4 regions of the Chryseobacterium sp. 2VB genome follow, and region 1 is predicted to be linked to each of the others. Evidence: riboswitches for the same ligand, from Rfam matches in the RefSeq annotation. Region 1 holds a riboswitch; each other region holds the start of a gene.
What was found. Region 1 has a riboswitch for cobalamin ahead of FFS26_RS10405 (TonB-dependent receptor plug domain-containing protein). Riboswitches for the same ligand answer to the same signal wherever they lie in the genome.
Positions count from the first base shown of each region.

Region 1 (4,996 bases):
TGAATGAGCAGCCCATCAGCCCGATTACTGACGTAAATGAAATGGACAGTTCCATACCGGAAGCTATTTCGAAAATAAAAGATGATCAGAAATATAAAAAACTGTTCAGAGAAGCTTATGGAGACGAAACCATTACAGGAGAGAGAATTCTGAAAGCATTGTCGCAGTTTATGGCTTCTTTAATTTCTGCAGATTCAAAATATGACAGATTCAGACTGGGAAAAGAACAGTTGACTTCAACAGAAGCTCAAGGGATGGCCTTATTCGGGCAGAAATGTGCTTCCTGTCATAGCGGAGAACTGTTTACCGATGAGAGTTTCAGAAATACAGGACTCTATTACAATACGGAGTTCAAAGATGCGGGACGATACAGAGTTACTCTTAACCAGGTCGACTGGATGAAATTCCGTGTTCCCAGTTTAAGAAATGTGGAATATACCGCACCTTATATGCATGACGGAAGATTTTACACCTTAGAAGCGGTACTTAATTTCTATTCGGATCAGGTGGAAGATAATGCCAATCTTGATCCTCAGCTTAAACAGAATGGTCACATAGGAATTGCTATGAACAGCCAGGAAAAACAATCGATCATTGCGTTCCTGAAAACATTATCGGATAAAAGTTTTATATCCAATCCAAAATTTGCAGAATAATTTATAAAAAACATGAAGAAGATTATATTGATAGTAAGTTTGATCGTGTTTAGTCAGTATCAGGCAAAAACCATCAGAGACAGTGCTTATATTGCTCCCGAAACGCTTAACAGATTCGATTTTGATGATGACTGTGATGCTTGCGGCTGTGCAGCAGGAAACGGATCTTCCGGCTTTGAATCTTTACTGAATCCGCAGTTTATCGGGATCAAATACTTTGCGCAGCATTATAAAGCGAAAGAGAACTTATTTGTAAAAGATCTTACCCAGGATCAGTATTTCAATACGCTGCAACTTTGGGGGAAAATTCCACTGACTAAAAAACTGAGTGTTTATGCGAGCCTTCCATTCCATTTTCATAAAAAGAAAACCATGCAGGGAGATGTCAGAATCAATGGAATAGGAGATTTAAACCTGATGGGAATTTACCAGTTGATGAGTTCCAAAGATAATTTCCATTATCTGAGCGGAGGGCTGGGAGTGAAAATTCCACTAGGGAAGTTTGATGAAAAAGGAGCATCCGGTGTCAACCCAAGCTTTCAGCTGGGAACCGGAAGCTGGGATTATCAGGCGGCTTTGAATTATAAGTTTCAGAAAAATAAAGTAGCCGTACTGGTGAATACAGATTATACCATTAAAACAGAGAACAGGAAAAATTACCGTTTTGGAAACCAATGGAACTATGCAGCAACAGGTTTTTATCAGGTTGCAGGAAATGAAAAATCTATATTCTCTGTAAAAACTGGAGTTCAGGGAGAAGTTTATGCTCAGAATAAACAGTTTGATGAAGCATTGCCGAACACTGCAGGAAGTGCTTTGTACGGAAAATTAGGTTTTGAAGCCTCTTATAAAAAGCTGAGCCTGGGAAGTGAAGTCATGCTTCCCATGTACACGCGCCTGGCGGGAGGAGATATTGAAGCCAAATCAAGATTCAGTATTTTTCTGAATATTGGAATTTAAAAAGAAACCCTTGTTGAAATCATGTTAAAGCTCCTTCGGGAGCTTTAATTGTTTATAAATCATGATTTTAGTTGGGGATTAGGAATAATTATTTATCTTTGCCGGAATTTGGTGAGCCGTAAAAAGCTCTTAAAAGGGAATCCGGTGAAAATCCGGGACAGACCCGCTGCTGTAAGCTCCGCACCAAAGTTTTTGAAGAATATATCCACTATTTTTTAATGGGAAGGATTTCAAAAATGGAGTAAGTCAGAAGACCTGCCAGACAATAATCGTTTGACGCTTTCGTGGAATAAAGCTTAGGACATCAATGATTCTGTGCAGTGACCGCTGTGCTTTGTCGTTGTATTCTTATACCCATTAGCGTCTTCATTACCTTAAATGAGCTAATGGCGGCAAAACTAACTACTTCTGCAATTCATAAAGCTGTTTTCACAATATTGGTGATCACATCTCAACTTTTGTTTTCCCAAACCAAGAAAAAAGACAGTCTTCAGGAAGAGACCATTAAAGGAATCAACCTTTATAAAAAGAATTTTAAAGAAATCCTTCCGGCACAAACCCTGCAGGGAGAACAGCTGGAAAGACTGAACAGCCATTCTGTTGCAGATGCACTACGGTATTTTTCAGGCGTTCAGATTAAAGATTACGGAGGATTGGGTGGTTTGAAAACCATCAACATCCGAAGCATGGGAAGCCAGCATGTAGGGGTTTTTTATGATGGAATTCAATTAGGAAATGCTCAAAACGGACTGGTAGATCTGGGGAGGTACTCTTTGGATGATCTGGAAGAAATATCGTTGTATAACGGACAGAAAAGTGAAATTTTTCAGCCAGCAAAGGACTTTGGCTCTTCGGGGTCTATCTATTTACAGCCTAAAACACCCATATTTAAAGGACCAAGAAAAACCAATTTGGTGATAAGAGCAAAAAGTGCATCTATTGATCTCTTTAATCCTTCATTCCGGTTGGAACAGAAAATTTCAGACAAGATTTCTGCCAGCTTCAGCGGAGAATTTATGCAGAGTGACGGAATTTACAGGTTCCGGTACGCGAAGAAATATCCTGATGGGCAGCAGGCGTACGATACCATCGCTAAAAGACAGGACTCAGATATCAAAGCAAAACGGTTTGAAACTTCTTTCAACGGAACTTTAAATAATGGAAGCTGGAATATCAGAGGGTATGGTTATATTTCAGATCGTGGAATGCCGGCTCCCATTGTGAATGGTCGCTTTGGCGGAAGAGGAGCGAGACTTTCAGATGAAAATTATTTCGTACAGGCCAATCTGAGAAAAAAACTGTTCCCGAAATTTGAAACACAGCTTAAAGCAAAATTTGCTTACGATTATACCCATTTCATGGACACAGTTCGTTCGCAGTCTATTATTTATACCGATAACACCTATATCCAAAGGGAACTTTATCTTTCCTCTTCCAATATTTACTCAATCACTCCCAATTGGGATGTCAGCCTGAGTGGAGATTTTCAGTACAATAATCTGGACGCGAATCTGGATAACTTTTCTTATCCTACCCGCTACACTACATTGGTCGCATTAGCAACAACCTATCAGTTGAACAGATTCAAAATTATGGGAAGCCTTTTAGGAACCTTTACTTTTGAAGAAGTAAGAAAAAATAAAAGACCGGGAGATGCCAGAGAGTGGACACCTGCGGTGTTTATGAGCTATCAGCCGGAAAAAATTCCGGAGCTTACTCTAAGGGCTTTCTATAAAAGAATTTTCAGACTTCCAACCTTCAATGATTTGTATTATACCAATATCGGAAATACCTACCTGAAACCGGAATTCACCAATCAATATGATGTAGGATTTACTTATCAGAAGAATTATAACAACCGTTTCCTTAAAACATTTTATGCTAAAGTAGACGGTTACTACAATAAAGTACAGGATAAAATTGTGGCAGCTCCGAACGGAAGCATGTTCCGCTGGCTGATGATGAATCTTGGATTGGTTGAAATCATTGGTGCAGATGTGAATGTGCAGACTGAAATGCAGCTTGGAAAAGTAACCCTCCGACCTTTGCTTTCTTATACATACCAAAGTGCAAAAGATATCAGTGATCCTGAAGATACTTTCTACCGCAATCAGATTCCTTATACCCCATGGCATAGTGGATCTTTCAGTCTGCTGGCGGATTATAAAGACTGGAGTTTCAATTACAGTGCGATGTATGTAGGAGAAAGATATGATGTGAATCAGGATAACATTCAATACAATTATGTGCAGCCCTGGTATACTCACGATTTGTCTGTTCAGAAAAAATTCAACTGGGCGAATCATCAGTTTAAAATAAGCCTTGAGATGAATAATATTTTCAATCAATACTATGATGTTGTCCTCAATTATCCGATGCCCGGAAGAAACTTTAAACTTATTCTAAACTTCACCCTATGAGAAAATTAAACTTTTATTTTTTATTTCTTGTATTAGCTTTTATTACTTCATGCCGTACAGATGAAATTATTGTCCGCCAGGAAGTGGTAGAAGGGCTTCCTTCAGAAAATACAGCAATAAAAGGCTTCTACATGCTCAATGAAGGGAATATGGGGAGTAATAAATGTACCCTTGATTTTTTTGATTACACCAAGGGAACTTATTTTAGAAATATTTATGCAGAAATTAATCCCAATGTGGTAAAAGAGTTGGGAGATGTAGGAAATGATATCAAAGTGTACGGAAGCAAACTTTATATCGTAGTCAATGTTTCCAATAAAATTGAAGTTCTTGATGCCAAAACGGCCAAACGTATTACTTCTATTCCATTACAAAACTGCCGATACCTTGCTTTCAAAAACGGAAAAGCTTATGCCAGCAGCTACGCCGGACCTGTTGCGATTAACCCGAAAGCACCGAAAGGGAAAGTATTGGAAATTGATACCACTTCTCTTTCCATTCAGCGTGAGGTAGTGGTAGGATATCAGCCCGAAGAAATGGAAATTGTGGGAAATACCTTATTTGTTGCCAATTCCGGAGGATATAAGGCTCCCGATTATGACAATACAGTTTCCGTCATCGATCTGAATACTTTTACAGAACTTAAAAAAATAAATGTTGCCATCAATCTTCACCACATTAAAAAAGATAATTACGGAGACCTCTATGTAACCTCAAGAGGAGATTATTATAATGTTCCTTCCAGTCTTTATTTAATAGATGCAGCTACAGGAACGGTCAAGAAAGATTTCCATCTCTCCGTGAGTGAAATGACAATCGTGAATGATAAACTCTATTTCTATGGAAATGAATTCAACTACAATACCCACAGCTATAAAAAGACATTTGGAATCATTGATGTAAAAACAGAACAGATCATCGCCAACAGAATTTTTGACAAAGAATATGAAGATGCCATTA
Region 1 is NZ_SCNC01000009.1:25,424-30,419, forward strand. It holds gene FFS26_RS10395 (cytochrome-c peroxidase) at 1-656, shown strand, start outside; gene FFS26_RS10400 (transporter) at 669-1,616, shown strand; cobalamin riboswitch at 1,709-1,894, shown strand; gene FFS26_RS10405 (TonB-dependent receptor plug domain-containing protein) at 2,003-4,036, shown strand; gene FFS26_RS10410 (YncE family protein) at 4,033-4,996, shown strand, end outside.

Region 2 (4,996 bases), on a different contig from region 1:
GTTTCAAGCTTAAATCTCTTGTCAGGAATGTTACTTTAGCACCCTGGCTGTTAAAATTCCCTTCATTAGAGATAAAATATCCGTTCTGGTAAGTGATCGGAGAAATTTCAAACTCGGCAGAGTCACTTGTACATGAAGACATATTAAACAATAGTACAACTGCAAATAAGACAGTTAAAAGTTTAGTTATTTTCATAATTTATTCAATTTTAATTTATTAAAAATTTATTGCTGCATACACACTATAGTTTCTTTTTGGTAAAGGATAGAAAGAAACGGTTTTATAGTAGGTATTGGTTAGATTATTCACTTTAAACCCTAAGGTATATTTTTTTGCTAAGGTGGTAGAAACTCCCATATTTAAAAGAAAATAAGGATCTATAGCTTCTGATCTCTTTTCATCACTTGTGGTGTAGGTAACACCGTTCAGCTGTCCCTGTGCATAAAACCTGAAGAAACCATATTCGTAATCTATACCGGCATTTCCCCTGTGCATGGGAACGTAAGGTCTCTGCATCTTCGTTTCTTTATCGATAGCTTTTGCATAATAATATGCTGCATTGGCTCTGAATTTATGATTTCCCCAGTGCTTGCTGAAAGACAACTGAGATTCCAGCCCGTAAGATTCGGATTTATTGACATTGTATGCCTGCCAGTATCCCATAGCCGTTGGAAGCCATACAATAAGATCTGTGATGTTCATATAGTAGGGAGACAGAGTAAGTTTGAAATCTCCCGCTTTGAACTCATTGGTCATATCCACCTGAGTAGAGGTTTCCGGTCTCAGATCTTTATTTCCTCCCGGTTCATAATAAATATCATTAAATGAAGGATATCTGAAGTTTTTGGATACGTTAATACTCAGATCATACCATTTTGCGGCGTTCCATTTTCCGGAGAATGAATACATAAAAGGAGACTTTACATCTTCTACAAAATCTTTTTTGAATCCTCCTTCAAAACGCAGATCTTTTGTTGCAAAATACCGCAATAATCCTGAAACAGAACCTATATTCCTGCTGACATTGGATATTCCGCTCTCGTACCCTTCTCCTTTATTAATCTGAAATTCTCCGATGATATTAAAATTCCATTTTGAATTCAGGAAATAATTAAAATCATTTTTAAAGATATAATTCTTCCCGGTTCCTCCACTGGATTTAGGCTGGCTTAACGAACCGAAATACTGAAAATTCTCTTCCGTGTAGGCTGCTTTAAGGGAATTGCTGAACTTCGCTTTGTTCCAGTCCCAAGAAAGAAGACTTCTTACACTTTGAGTTGTATATTTTGTTTTTGTTCCCGTTTCCTCATACACAGGATAATGCTGTGAAGAATCAAAAAACTGGCTTTGCCACGAAACCTTATGATCGTTTGTAATTTTATAGGATGCTCCTACATTGAATGTCGTATTGTAATAATTCCCGTTTCTGTTGATGTAATTCAGATCGCTTACCTTATAATCATTTTCACTTACAGAATAATTTCCGGAGGCTTTAAAACTGAACTTATCATTGCTGTAAGACCCTTTCACAAAATTATTATAGGTATTAAAGGAAGCCACTTCAGAAAATAAAGAACCATGGAAACCTTTATTAAAATCAAGGGTATTATTCAGGTGAATACTTCCCCCGATGGCACCGCTTCCGTACACTACACTTCCTCCACCAGCTTTGATACCGATCTGATCATAGCCGAACAAAGCAATATTATTGATATCTCCCTGCCCTAAAAAATTAGAATTGATATTAATTCCGTTCCACACGAATGCAGTCTGCTGGGCGGTAGTTCCTCTAAAAGAAGGTGAAGACACGGCTCCGCGGCCATTTTCTTTAATAAAAACCTGCGACTGAAACCTCAGAAGCTCCGAAAGATTACCGGAGTTTTTTTCAGCATCTTCTGCTGTAATTGTTTTTACGGGATGAAAAAGTTTCACCCTGTTCATCTGGTTGTCGAAGACATAAATAGTGTCAATGGTTTTCTCTTGTCCAAAAAGAAAACACCCATAAGATGAAAAAAGCAGTACTAAAGATCTTTTTATATCCATACTTTTTTACTTTTCCTCCGAAAGCAATATGTTTTTTAATTATAATCCTGGCAGGTCTCCTGACTTTCGCATTCTGCTCCTTCCCGTTTTTACACAGTGGCGTTTTGCAGAAACTTGTGTTGCGATTTACAGTTGCGGGGACAGTCCGGGAGTTACACCCGATTCCCTTTTCATTCCAAAATACTGGAAACCAAAATTTTTGCAAAGATAGTTTTTTATATGTATTTGCCAAAAACCAGACTTTTCTATACAAAACATGCTATCCTTTTGTTATATACACAAAAAAGAACGGCCGCTTTCAATATTGAAAACAGCCATTCATCCCACTACTTTACTATTTATATATGTTACTTTTTAATAAATTTATAAGACTCCTGTTGTACTCCTTTTACGGAATATTGTAAAATATAATCTCCTTTTGACAGAGATGAAACATCAATCTGTCCTTCTACAGTATCCAATGATTTTACCTTTTGTCCAACCATATTATAAATTTCTGCTTTCTCTATTTTTCCTTTTCCTTTAAAATACAGGATGTCAGCCACTGGATTAGGATAGATACCTGTATTGTTTTTCTCTTTCACAGCATCACTCACCGATAAAAATTCAGAAGTATCCAGGTAAAAAGCAATCATCTGCCCTGAAGCATTCGTCCCTGCCCCGGCAATTTTCTTTCCGTCCTGTGAAATCGCAAGAGGAAGTCCCATTGTTACTCCATTAGTGGCAATTCCTAAAGATGCCGCATAATCATTCAGGTTAATTCTCCCGGCGGCAGAGGTCCAGATAAAGCCTTCTCCTGACATGGGAGGAGCCCCAAATGCTCTGTAATACCCGATCACTTTTTTCCCATCAGCAGAAATCCCGGTGGCACCTCCTTTGAAGCTGAAAGAAGCATTAGGATGCGTTATATAAGTAAGTCCGCTCACAGCATTCCATACATAAGGATTAGGGTTTGCCGAACCTATTATTGTATTTCCGTCTGCAGAAATTCCTCCTGCTTCTCCTACATGATTCCCATTATTATCTGTAATAAAACTTTCCACTCCATCCTGCCATTTTGCTCCGCTTCTTGTTCCGGTTGATTCATCCTGCCAGCCTACGATCACTGTTCCTGCTGCATTGATTGCGTTTGCTCTGGAGCTGCGTCCGGGAACTATACTTCCCAGATCTACCATTCCGTTTACTTCATCCCATTTCACAGCATGCGCATTCGCTGCGGTGAGAAAACCAAGACCAACTATAGTATTTCCATCAGTCGACATTCCCCAGGTAGAGCTTACGCTGCCATCCCATCCTGTAGGTACAAGCCCGCCTCTGTTTACCCATGTGGCCGTAGCGACATCATAGGTAGATATTTCATTGAATCCTGTTGCGGCATTGGTAACGGAGGACGATATTTTGGTTCCGTCATTCGAAACAATGGTTCTGCCTGCAGCCGGATATCCATTTGTTATAGAACCTATCTGTACGAGCCCTCCTGCAGCATTCCATTTATATATACTTCCTGCACTGGTGTGCAAGCTTACTACTCCATTATCCGATACTGCGCCTACATTATAATTTCCCAGGCCTATTACAGTAAGCTGCGCTTCTGCAAAACCAAATTTCAGGAAAAGACAAGCTATCAATATTTTCATTGACATTCTGTAAAAATTTTTCATATTTTATTATATTTAGCGTTTCGAATTGGTGAAAACAATATTAATACAACATTCACTCAATTAAAAGAAATTGACTTTCATAATTCGTGAATTTTAAAAGAGTTTAATTTTCAAAACACTAATAATCAAGCAGATATAAAACAATATTTTGAATATGGATTTTACCGAAATTATTCAAAAAAACACAAAAAACAATTTATCAGGACAAAAATTATTTCAAATCTTACTGTTTATTTTCTGCTTCCTTATTACCAAAGGACAGTCTGGCCCCGACTTCAATATGCTAGCAGATAAAGCATTTCTGAAATTGTATCAGAATCCCGACGAATGCATCAGTTATACCCAGGGAATTCTTGTAAGTGATCAAAACAGAGAGCACAAAATTGTACTTCAAAATATTATTTCACAAGCTTTTGCCCTGAAGGGAGACTATGTACAGTCTGTCAATATTTTTGCTCAAAAAGAAGATAGTGATCAGAACAATGACCTTTCATATTGTATGCAGGTCTTCAGTGGTTATAATCTTGCTGATCAGTATCAGAATCTGGGTTTGTACAATCAATCGAAAAGAATTATTTCTCATCTCTTGTATGATCAGAAGCTTCTTAAAAGTAGTAATCCGGCATTAAGAATCACCACTGCAAAATTGTATCAGCTTCAGACATTAAACTCAGGAATCAACAGAAACTATCCTGAAGCCTTACAAAATCTTGATAAAAGCAACCAATACCTTGGGAATCATAATGAAGAGAACAGAATTTTAAAAATAGAAAACAGAATTTTTCGCTCTTCTTATCTGCTGAAGCAGAATAAATCAATAGAGTATAAAACACTTATAGAAAATGTGATTGCTGATCTTGAATCTCAGAAAAACCAGCCGTTTCTTTTAGGTTTGGCTTATGAGAATCTGTCCCAATACTATTTCCTGAAACAGGATTATGTAACCTCTATTCAAAAACTGGAGGCAGGTCTTCGATTGATCGAGAATCTTCCGTTTAATAATTTAAAAATTAAAATTTACGAATCACTGTCCCGTAATTATTACGCGGTACATAATGATGCAAAATATCATCAGTACAATAAACTTTACACTGATTTAAAAACAAAAACAGATTCCGGTTCAAAAGAAGGGATACGATATCTCGTGAAGCTTGTGGAAACCAATCAGAATAAAAATATTGAATTTCAGAAACATCTGCTTATAAGATCTTCCTGGTCTTTGATCCTCGTTTTATCCTTGATAATCTTAGGCTTACTTGCTTACTTTTTAGTCATTAGAAATAAAAATAAA
Region 2 is NZ_SCNC01000026.1:30,225-35,220, forward strand. It holds gene FFS26_RS18850 (YncE family protein) at 1-196, opposite strand, end outside; gene FFS26_RS18855 (TonB-dependent receptor plug domain-containing protein) at 218-2,044, opposite strand; cobalamin riboswitch at 2,076-2,254, opposite strand; gene FFS26_RS18860 (T9SS type A sorting domain-containing protein) at 2,392-3,705, opposite strand; gene FFS26_RS18865 (helix-turn-helix domain-containing protein) at 3,860-4,996, shown strand, end outside.
Region 2: it holds a riboswitch for cobalamin, as region 1 does, so the genes downstream of both, FFS26_RS18855 (TonB-dependent receptor plug domain-containing protein) here and FFS26_RS10405 (TonB-dependent receptor plug domain-containing protein) in region 1, are expected to answer to the same signal.

Region 3 (4,996 bases), on a different contig from region 1:
GTGTCTTGTCTTCAGTCCGCAATCCGGATTTACCCAGAGCTGATTGGCAGGAATTACATTCTGAGCCTTTATCAGCAGCTCAGTCATTTCTTCTTTCGATGGTACTCTTGGTGAGTGAATATCATATACTCCGGGACCAATTTCATTCGGATATTTGAAATCGGCGAAAGCATTCAGCAGCTCCATCTGAGACCGTGAGCATTCTATGGTAATGACGTCTGCATCCATATCGGCAATGTTTTCAATAATATCATTGAACTCAGAATAACACATGTGAGTGTGAATTTGGGTAGCATCTTCCACTCCGCTTGCTGAAATTCTGAAAGCTTCCACAGCCCATTTCAGATAATTCTGCCAGTCTGTTTTTCTTAATGGTAGTCCTTCTCTGATCGCAGGTTCATCAATCTGAATAATTCTGATTCCTGCTTTTTCCAGATCCACCACTTCATCACGAATTGCCAAGGCAATCTGCTTACAAGTTTCTGAACGAGACTGATCATCACGTACAAAAGACCACTGTAAAATGGTAACCGGACCTGTCAACATTCCTTTTACCCATTTTTTAGTCTGAGATTGGGCATATTGAGACCAGTACACCGTCATCGGAGTTGGGCGGGAAACATCACCGAAGATGACAGGAGGTTTCACACAACGGCTTCCGTAGCTTTGTACCCAACCGTTTTTAGTGAATACAAATCCTTCCAACTGTTCCCCGAAATATTCCACCATGTCGTTTCGCTCAAATTCTCCATGAACCAATACATCAATTCCGATGTCTTCCTGCCAGCGGATTGTTCTCTGCGTTTCCTGTTTCAATAAAGTATCATATTGTTCTGCAGTAAGCTCTCCTTTTTTAAATTTTGCTCTCCAGCTTCTTACTTCTGTGGTTTGCGGGAATGATCCGATTGTAGTGGTTGGAAATAAAGGTAGCTGCAATACTTCCTGCTGTTCTTCTTTACGGATTTTGAAAGTATTTATTCTCTGAGCATCTTTTTCAGTAACTGAATTTACTCTCTGTTTTACCTGATCATTATGGATAAGAGAAGAAGTTCTTCTGCTTTCAATTGCTTTTTTATTTTCTTCAAATGCTTCAAGAACCTGTTCATTTTCCGTTCCGGATGCCAGTTGTTTAAGCGTTACGACTTCCTTTACTTTTTGTTTTGCAAAAGCCAGCCATTTTTTAATTTCAGGATTAAGACTGGTTTCAAAATCAAGGTCACAAGGTGAATGAAGCAATGAGCATGATGGTGCAATGAAAATCCTTTCAGATCCTAATTTTTCAACCGCTTTTCTGATGAAAGACAAGGATTTTTCATAATCATTTTTCCAGATATTTCTACCGTCAACCAATCCTAATGAAAGGTTTAAACTGTCCGGAATAACATTCAGAATATCATCCAGCTGCTCAGGATTTCTAACCAGATCAACATGCAATGTATTGACAGGAAGTGAAACGGCAAGTGAAGTATTGTCTTTTAATCCGTCAAAATAGGAAGCCACAATAAATTTCAGTTTCGGGAAACGTTTTCTGATTTCGGCATACACATAACGATAAGTTTCTTTGGCTTTCTCTGTTAAATCCAATGCCATAAAAGGTTCATCAAACTGAATCCATTCCGCACCCTGATCCTGAAGTTTGGTTAAAATCTCGGTATAGACTGGAAGAAGATTTACTGCCAAATCCAGCTTATCAAATCCCTCTTCTTTTTCTTTTCCTAATAACAGATAAGAAACCAGTCCGATAATCACCGGTTTTGCATTGATTCCCGCTTGTTTTGCTCCTGCAAATTCATTGAAAATTTTGTCTGAGCTCAGCTTAAACTGTTGATTTTTATAAAATTCCGGAACGATGTAGTGATAGTTGGTATCGAACCACTTGGTCATTTCCATGGCAGTGATATCCAATCCGTCTTTCTGATATCCTCTTGCCATAGCAAAGTAAAGATCCAGCTCAGTATTGTTTTTTTTAAGCACCACTTCATGGTACCTTGTTGGAATGGCACCTACGACAAGACTCATATCCAATACCTGATCATAATATGAAAAATCATTACATGGGATAAGATCTATTCCTGCTTCTTTCTGGATATTCCAGTTTTGACTGCAGAGAGTTCTTCCGGTGTTCAGAAGTTCTTCCAAAAGGATTTTACCTGACCAGTACTGCTCGCAGGCTTTTTTGAGTTCTCTTTTGCTACCAATACGCGGATAGCCAAGAATGTGAGTTTGCATTTTTTTAAACTTTTTAATTAAACTTATTGGGAAGTCCTTTACAATGCTTCGTTATGTTTTGCGGAAAAAGTTTCAGGAAATAGTGACATAGCAGACAATGTATTTCCCTTCAGAAGAAAATACAAAATCTGATACACCATCTGTATGACCCAAAGCTTCAGCCCGCGAAAGCATTGTCAATTCAGTAAAGGCAGGTCTCCTGACTTGTAACAGTTTCCGTCATCCTTCCCGCTTTTGGCAGTGGATCTGCAAGGACAGAAACTTTTGGTGTGTTTACTTACAGTTGCGCGACAGCTCGTGATTTTCACACGATTCCCTATTAATCTACCTTAAGTAAAACCTTTCCTGTTTGATGAAGTATCTGTAAAGAACTGTATTTTTACCTTTAACAAAGGTTATCAGTAAAAGTTTTTAATTTTGTGTAAAATTATTAATACAGAATAAAACCACAACTAGAAACAAATAATTAAGCAAATTAAACTTCAGGAATTAAAAATAAAAGCATATAATTCTTTATATTTGACTGTTTTAATCATTTAAAAGAATAATATTCTGTGGAACAACTCGATGATAAGGATGTACAGCTGCTCAGGCTCCTCCAGAAAAACGCCAAACTCACCGTTAAAGAGCTCGCTAAAGAAGTGAACCTTTCTACTTCACCGGTTTTTGAAAGGGTAAAAAGGCTTGAGCAGGAAGGTTTTGTTAAAAGATATGCAGCAGTTCTTGATGCTGAAAAACTGAACCGCGGATTTACGGTTTTCTGCCAGATCAAACTTAAAATTCACGACCGGTCTGTGGGGTATGATTTTGTAAAAGAAATTTTAGAAATTGAAGAAGTTGCGGAATGTTACAATATTTCCGGAGATTTTGATTTCCTTCTGAAAGTCCAGGTGCGGGATATGAAGCATTATCAGGATTTTGTATTTAACAAGCTGGGATCCGTAGATTCTATCGGCAGCACACACAGTACTTTTGTGATGGCTGAGGTAAAAAACAACCATGGACTGACGATATAGATTTCTTTTAAAGTTAACGCCGTCTGAGGATAAAAAAATCCGTCAATAATGACGGATACTATTATTATTTTGTTTTTTAGTACTTAATTGGCAGCCGGATCCCTAAGTTCTGTTGTTAAACCTATTGATTTTAACAGGTTCTTACTGTCGAAAAGCAATGTTGTATAATGTTTCCCTTTTTTAAAAACCAGTTTTGACCCTCCAGGAAATTCACTGTCTGCTCCTGATTTTTGTATTTTGGCATTGTACTTACCGAACTTCGTTTTACTGTCCTGTAATGTACTTTTATTCAGAACAAGACCAAAAGGAAGTCCTTCCACAATGACAGGTTTATTGTCTGAAGTCACAAAAAACATCTCATTGATACTATTGTCTTTTCCCAGGCTGCAATAAAGCTCCAGTCCTGTTTTCATAGGCCATTTTGCATATTTTTCTTCGTTGGCATCTTCATAAAAAACAGTTTTTACGTTCAACGCTTTTGAAATTTTATCCGGAGTCTGTGGGAATATGAATTCTAAGTTTTTGTTCAGTAAAGAGCCCAATGCGGCTGTTTTCTGTGAAAATGCAGTTGCACTTAATACCAGAAAAAAGATGGTGACAATGAAATGGAATGGTCTCGTCTGCATAAAAATATTTTAAATTGTAATGATTTGATGGCTAAAGATATTAAAATTTTGGGCAAAGCCCTATTTTAAACAATTTTTTACATCGTATTTCTGTTTTTGGCTATTTTCTTTCCTGTAAATTGAACACGGTACCGGCAGGATCGGTAATCCAGTGCATATTTTCAGGAAGCTCTTCTATTTCGTCACAGGTTTCCACACCGTTTGACAGCAGATATTGTGTAGCAGCTTCTACATCGGGAACGGTAAGCTGCAGCCATGTTTCAGAATGGGTATAGTTATCAACACAATCCAGCCATATGATATTATTCCCGAATTTCACCTCGTGGGTTCTGGAAACAGTGGGATTTTTTATCGGCTTTTCCTCAACCTTCAATTTTAAAATATCCCTGTAAAAAGCAACCGTTTTTTCGTATGTATTTTTGGGAATTTTGATAGCGATATTAATTCCTGCCTCAAATTTTGTATTCATAGTATAGATTTTGAACTTTATAAACAGATTTCAATTCTTTGATGGCATTCCATTATTTCAAAAAGCCATTCAGATAATTCAGTATCATTGCCCTCTGCGTCATCAGGCTTACATGGGTTTGTCCTGGAGCGATAGCCAGCTGGGATTTTGGCAATTCGCCCATATCTGCAAAAACATCACCTCCCAATAATTTATAGGTTTTTGAAAGTTCTGTTTTATCCAATCCGTCATTATCACCAGCTATGATTAAGACAGGCACCGGAATTTTAGAGATATTATCATCACCCAGGTCAAAAGGCTGCCCGGCAGATGCCATCATCTGCTCCAGAAATGGTTTCCATTTTGTTTTATCAGGTGCTACAGCATTATAGGCAGTATGCATAGGGCTGTTTGTAAAGAGTTCAGGTTTCATTCCTTCAAGAGCTTTATTTACTTCGGGCAGCCACCCGTTAGTTTTATAGGTTGATGAAATGATAACCAGTTTGTTCAGTCTTTCCGGACTTTGAATTGCCAGCATATAGGCCACTTCACCTCCAAAGCTGTACCCTGCCACATCTGCTTTATCAATTTTCAGATAGTCCATTACCTTTGTAACATCACTGGCTAAAGTAGCATGCGATAATTTCCTTTCTGAAAAAGGAGTGTGACCATGTCCC
Region 3 is NZ_SCNC01000002.1:450,057-455,052, reverse strand. It holds gene metE (5-methyltetrahydropteroyltriglutamate--homocysteine S-methyltransferase) at 1-2,229, opposite strand, end outside; cobalamin riboswitch at 2,401-2,588, opposite strand; gene FFS26_RS04080 (Lrp/AsnC family transcriptional regulator) at 2,784-3,245, shown strand; gene FFS26_RS04075 (hypothetical protein) at 3,329-3,871, opposite strand; gene FFS26_RS04070 (VOC family protein) at 3,972-4,340, opposite strand; gene FFS26_RS04065 (alpha/beta fold hydrolase) at 4,393-4,996, opposite strand, start outside.
Region 3: it holds a riboswitch for cobalamin, as region 1 does, so the genes downstream of both, metE (5-methyltetrahydropteroyltriglutamate--homocysteine S-methyltransferase) here and FFS26_RS10405 (TonB-dependent receptor plug domain-containing protein) in region 1, are expected to answer to the same signal.

Region 4 (4,996 bases), on a different contig from region 1:
TAAAAAAATAATAATTCCCACCTTGATATTTTCTTTATTAGCTTCTTGTTTATCCTCTTTCAATATTGAGAACTTTGGATTGAGTTTTCTTTTAATATCTCCTGTCCTTCATTATTTTATATATGAACTCAGATTTAAAAGCGAATATTACTTTTATGCCAATTCAGGCTTTTCAAGGATGTTTCTCTGGACAGGAACAATAGTATCGGGGATTATTGTAAAAATTATAACATTATTTTTATGAGCAGACTGCATGTTGATAGCGTAACCAAATCTTTTAATGAGAGAAAAATTCTGCAGGATATTTATATAGGATGCGAAACAGGACAAATCATAGGCCTGCTGGGCAGAAATGGTGCTGGAAAATCAACATTATTAAAAATTATTTTTGGAACTGTCAGTAGTGATACCCAGTTTATAAGATACAATGACAAAGTTCTGAAAAGTATTTCCGACAGAAAAAACAGAATTGCTTACTTGCCACAAGATCTTTTTTTACCCAAAAATATAAAAATAAAAAACCTGGTTCCTCTTTTTTGTAATCAAAAGAATACTGAGCTGCTTTTTACATCAGAATTCGTACAGCCTTTCCTTCATGAAAAGCCTAAAAATCTTTCCAAAGGTGAACAGAGAATTATTGAAACTTTGATGATTATTTATTCTGAAGCTGATTTTGTTTTACTGGACGAACCTTTCCATAGCCTTTCTCCGAAAATTTCTGCAGCATTGAAAGCTGCAATCATTGAACAGTCTGCGTATAAGGGATTCATTATTTCTGATCATAATTATCAGGAAGTTCTTGATATTTCACACCAAATATTTCTTTTGCGTGAAGGCTATCTGAAACAAATACAAGATTTAAATGAACTGCAATGGTATAATTATCTTCCGAAAAGCATTTAATTTATATATTTGAGGGATCAAAAAATTTTCATGATGACTTTCATAAACAAAGCATTCTATTTATCCGCTTTCAGTATTTTATCTATTGCTTTTGTAAAAGGACAGACTAAAGTTCCTTTTGGAGTGGTAAAAGCTGAAGAAGGATATGCCAACGTACGTGTACATAAAGACGATTATCGAAAAATTGTAGATAAGATCCGTATGCGTAAAGGCGATGTATTCGTTTATGTAAAGCCAGCTCCTGGAGAAACAGAATGGATATGGATCAAATATCCTGAGAAACAGGATGACGACAAGCCTTTTGTGCGTTATGAAACTCTTGATAAAGAAGGAATGGTGAATAAAGGACGTATTGCCTATGTAGACCAGCTTCCCGCCTATACTCCATCCAGATCTAAAAACGGAAGATCCCTGATTTTCACAGACAATTCTGATCCTAAGATTCCTACTGCCCAAAGAAGCAAAGTGGTGATTGATATTTATCCTTCCAATGCAGGATACCGTAAAAAGGAAAAAGATGCAGATGGAAAAATTCTTACGATTGATAAAGTAAAACCATGGGGAATTGGAAATGATCTTCCTGAAGGAATGACCGAAATCAAATCCATCAGAGTGCAGCAGCCCGGAAGAGGTTCTGTTTTTGTAAGAGAGGCCATCAAAAACATGTTCCAGCCTACCATGGATTTTGAGAACATCGGAGTAACTTCTCTCGACAATGATAATATTTTCCTTTATATGATCAATGGTTCAGGAGAAAACAGATATACAACACTCTGGACAATTAAGAAGGGAAGAGTAATCAGCCAGATTATTTATCATAATCCGGAATAAATTCATTATTTTTGCATTCGAAAAGTTTTTACGCTTATTCATCACAGAAATTGGTTCTGCATCACTGCAGATTAAAAGGGAACCGTGTGAAAATCACGGACTGTCGCGCAACTGTAAAGTAACTGAAGTCTTTATCAAAGATCCACTGTGCGAGGCATGGGAAGGAGATAAATGATGTTACAAGTCAGGAGACCTGCCTTTTTCTTAAACATGTAACTTTCGCGATTTGAAGTTGTATTGATCTGATGGATTGTTTCAGGAGTTCTATCAATTCCTGTCATTATTCTGTTGTTTTAGTATCCTTTCATTTCGCTTTAATTAATAATGATATATGACTACAGAAGAAAGAATTGAAGCATCCGAAACCAGAATCTTTAAAGCGGTTTTTCCTAACACAACCAATCATTACGATACCCTTTTTGGAGGTACTGCGATGCAGCTGATGGATGAAGTAGCTTTTATCACCGCAACCCGTTTTGCCAGAAAAAGAGTGGTAACCGTGAGCAGTGATAAAATTGATTTCAAAAAACCTATTCCTGCCGGAACTATTGTGGAACTGATCGGAAAAGTTTCATACGTGGGAAAAACCAGTATGAAGGTGAATGTTGAAATTTACACTGAACAGATGTACTCCTATGAAAGAGAAAAAGCTATTGTAGGTGATTTTACTTTTGTAGCCATCGACGAATTCAAAAAACCAATCCAGATACTATAAATTATAAAAAATTCGGGCGGCCTTTGGCCGCCCGAAGCTTTAAATATTTTCATTGACATTATTTCAATACCTTTTCTGTTTCCAGACTTCTGTTCAATAAAAGTTCAAAAGCCTCTCCCATTTCGTCTGATGCTCTGCTGATTGCATTTTCAAGCATATTCCGGATCTGTCTTTCCGTCACTCCGGCTTCTGTCCAGCTCTTTCCTGTAGTATGGGAATTTAAAATAAACGGCATAATTCTATCGATTCCACAGGCAAAAATAGCATCCGGAGTTTTCTCTTCTTCAAACTCGAGCCACAGGTTAAAAAATTCTGTACGTAAAGGCTCATCCAGAATTCCAAAGATCTTTTGGGCTGAAGCTTTTTCTCTTTCAAATTTCCCTACCATAGCTTTTTCATCAAAAATAAAAGTGTCTCCGGCTTCTATTTCCACAAGATCATGAATGGAAAGCATTCTTATCACTCTTAACAAATCAATATCAGCCCGGTTTTTAGCATATGGATAAAGGATCTGGGCAAGAATAATGATCTGCCAGGAATGTTCAGCCGTATTCTCTCTCCGGGAATCGTCTGCATTATAATTTCTTCGTTGTACATTTTTAAGCGCATCTACTGCCAGAATAAAATCTATCTCTTTCTGAATTTTCATCTTACTTTTTATTTCTGTTATATTGATCTGCCGGATATACCTTTGTTCTGGTAATCCATTTATTATTGATCTTTTCTTTCGTTATAACCTTTACCTGATCCTCATTGGTCATATCTTCCTCTTTTTCCAGCACTCTATCCAGTCCTTTGTTCGGAATAACGGCATATTCTGTTGTAAAAATCCTGCAACAACCGGACTTACCGTAGGAAATAAGACGCTTTCGTTTAGCATCTGTTTCAAAAAAATCAAAACCGTTTGAGCCCAGGTCTGTAAGTTCTTCACTTTTTACAAATGCCATTCTTGTAGTATTGAATACATAAACATCATAAGAAGCCGAACTGTAATTTCCCATATTTCCGTTTCTTATCGCTACATCTTCGGTGCCGTCAAAATTAAAATCATCTACAATAATACTACGCTAATCCTTTGAAAGCGGAATCAATTTCCCTCGAACCAGTTTCTGACCCTGCTCCGCATATACAACAAGATCATCAGAAACAAAAGTCTGTACTTTGCTGTTTTTATGGTCAAACAGTTCCACCGTTCCTTTTCCTCCACATCGGTCATCGTAACAGTTTTCTGTCTGAATGACTGCATCATAGTTTTTTGATACATTTTTAATTTCAAACTGATATTGCCCGAAACAGAGCGGCCCCAAAAGAAATGTTAATAAGTGCCTGTACTTATTTAAAATATTCATGGTAATAGGAATGATTTGGGTGTTTTTTTATTTCTAACAAAAGTACGAATCATAATACCGATCTCAAAATCCATGTCTTATTATCTGCCAGAATTTCCCTTTCTATAAAACAGTATTCACAGATAAGAAGCTTTCTCCCGCTATCCGCTCATACTCCTCGCGCCTTTCTTATATCAGTGCTGCTGTGGGGTAACCGCTTCTATCGGGGCTATAATATGAGTAATGGGTAATGAGTAATAATAATTAATAAAAGTTTATTTTTTTCTCTTCATTTCCCTCAAACCCATTAAAAAAATTTAAATTTTTCAGTCATTTTCAACCAAAATTCATTTTACTTAAAAATCATAATAAAAATTATTTATCTGATTATCAATGTTTTAAATTATTTATTTTAAAAATTTCACTACTTTGTATTGCATAATACCATTTTATTTACATATCTTTGTAATGTAAAATTAGAATAGGCTCAGCTAGCTAGGGGCATTTTTCTAAAAATATAACTAATTAACAAAACTTATCAAAGATGAATACCGAAAATACCAAAGCGCAAATGCGAAAAGGAATTCTGGAATTCTGTATTCTAAGTCTCATCAATAACCGAGAAATGTATGTTTCTGATCTTATTGATGAACTGAAAAAAGGAAAACTGGATGTAGTGGAAGGCACCCTCTACCCTCTTCTTACAAGACTTAAAAACGGAGAATTTCTCTCTTACAGATGGGAAGAATCTACCGGAGGACCACCCAGAAAATATTATCAGATCACAGAAAAAGGAAAACTTTTCCTGGATGAACTTCTCAATACATGGAATGAACTGACAGCCTCAGTAAACCAAATCACCCAACAAAATTAAAAAACAAAGCTATGAACAAGACACTCTCAATAGGACTCGCAGGTTTTTCTTTTACCATAGAAGAACACGCATATATAAAGCTCAGCGATTACCTGAACGCACTGAGAAGCTCTCTGGATGCTTCTGAGGCTGATGAAGTAATGCATGACATAGAAATAAGAATGGTGGAAATTTTCAAAGATTCTTTAGGAAAACGTGAAGTGATCAACGATACCGATGTAGAAAGGGTAATCGCACAGATCGGAAGCCCTGAAAAAATCGAAGAGCAGGAAGAAGCTTATTATTCTGAAAAAACATCTGCCAGAAACTATAATTCAGGAACTCATTATACCGATAAAAAGCAGT
Region 4 is NZ_SCNC01000024.1:23,690-28,685, forward strand. It holds gene FFS26_RS18130 (ATP-binding cassette domain-containing protein) at 241-903, shown strand; gene FFS26_RS18135 (hypothetical protein) at 934-1,734, shown strand; cobalamin riboswitch at 1,769-1,950, shown strand; gene FFS26_RS18140 (acyl-CoA thioesterase) at 2,066-2,449, shown strand; gene FFS26_RS18145 (HD domain-containing protein) at 2,508-3,098, opposite strand; gene FFS26_RS18150 (XAC2610-related protein) at 3,100-3,510, opposite strand; gene FFS26_RS18155 (hypothetical protein) at 3,517-3,798, opposite strand; gene FFS26_RS18160 (PadR family transcriptional regulator) at 4,322-4,651, shown strand; gene FFS26_RS18165 (PspC domain-containing protein) at 4,663-4,996, shown strand, end outside.
Region 4: it holds a riboswitch for cobalamin, as region 1 does, so the genes downstream of both, FFS26_RS18140 (acyl-CoA thioesterase) here and FFS26_RS10405 (TonB-dependent receptor plug domain-containing protein) in region 1, are expected to answer to the same signal.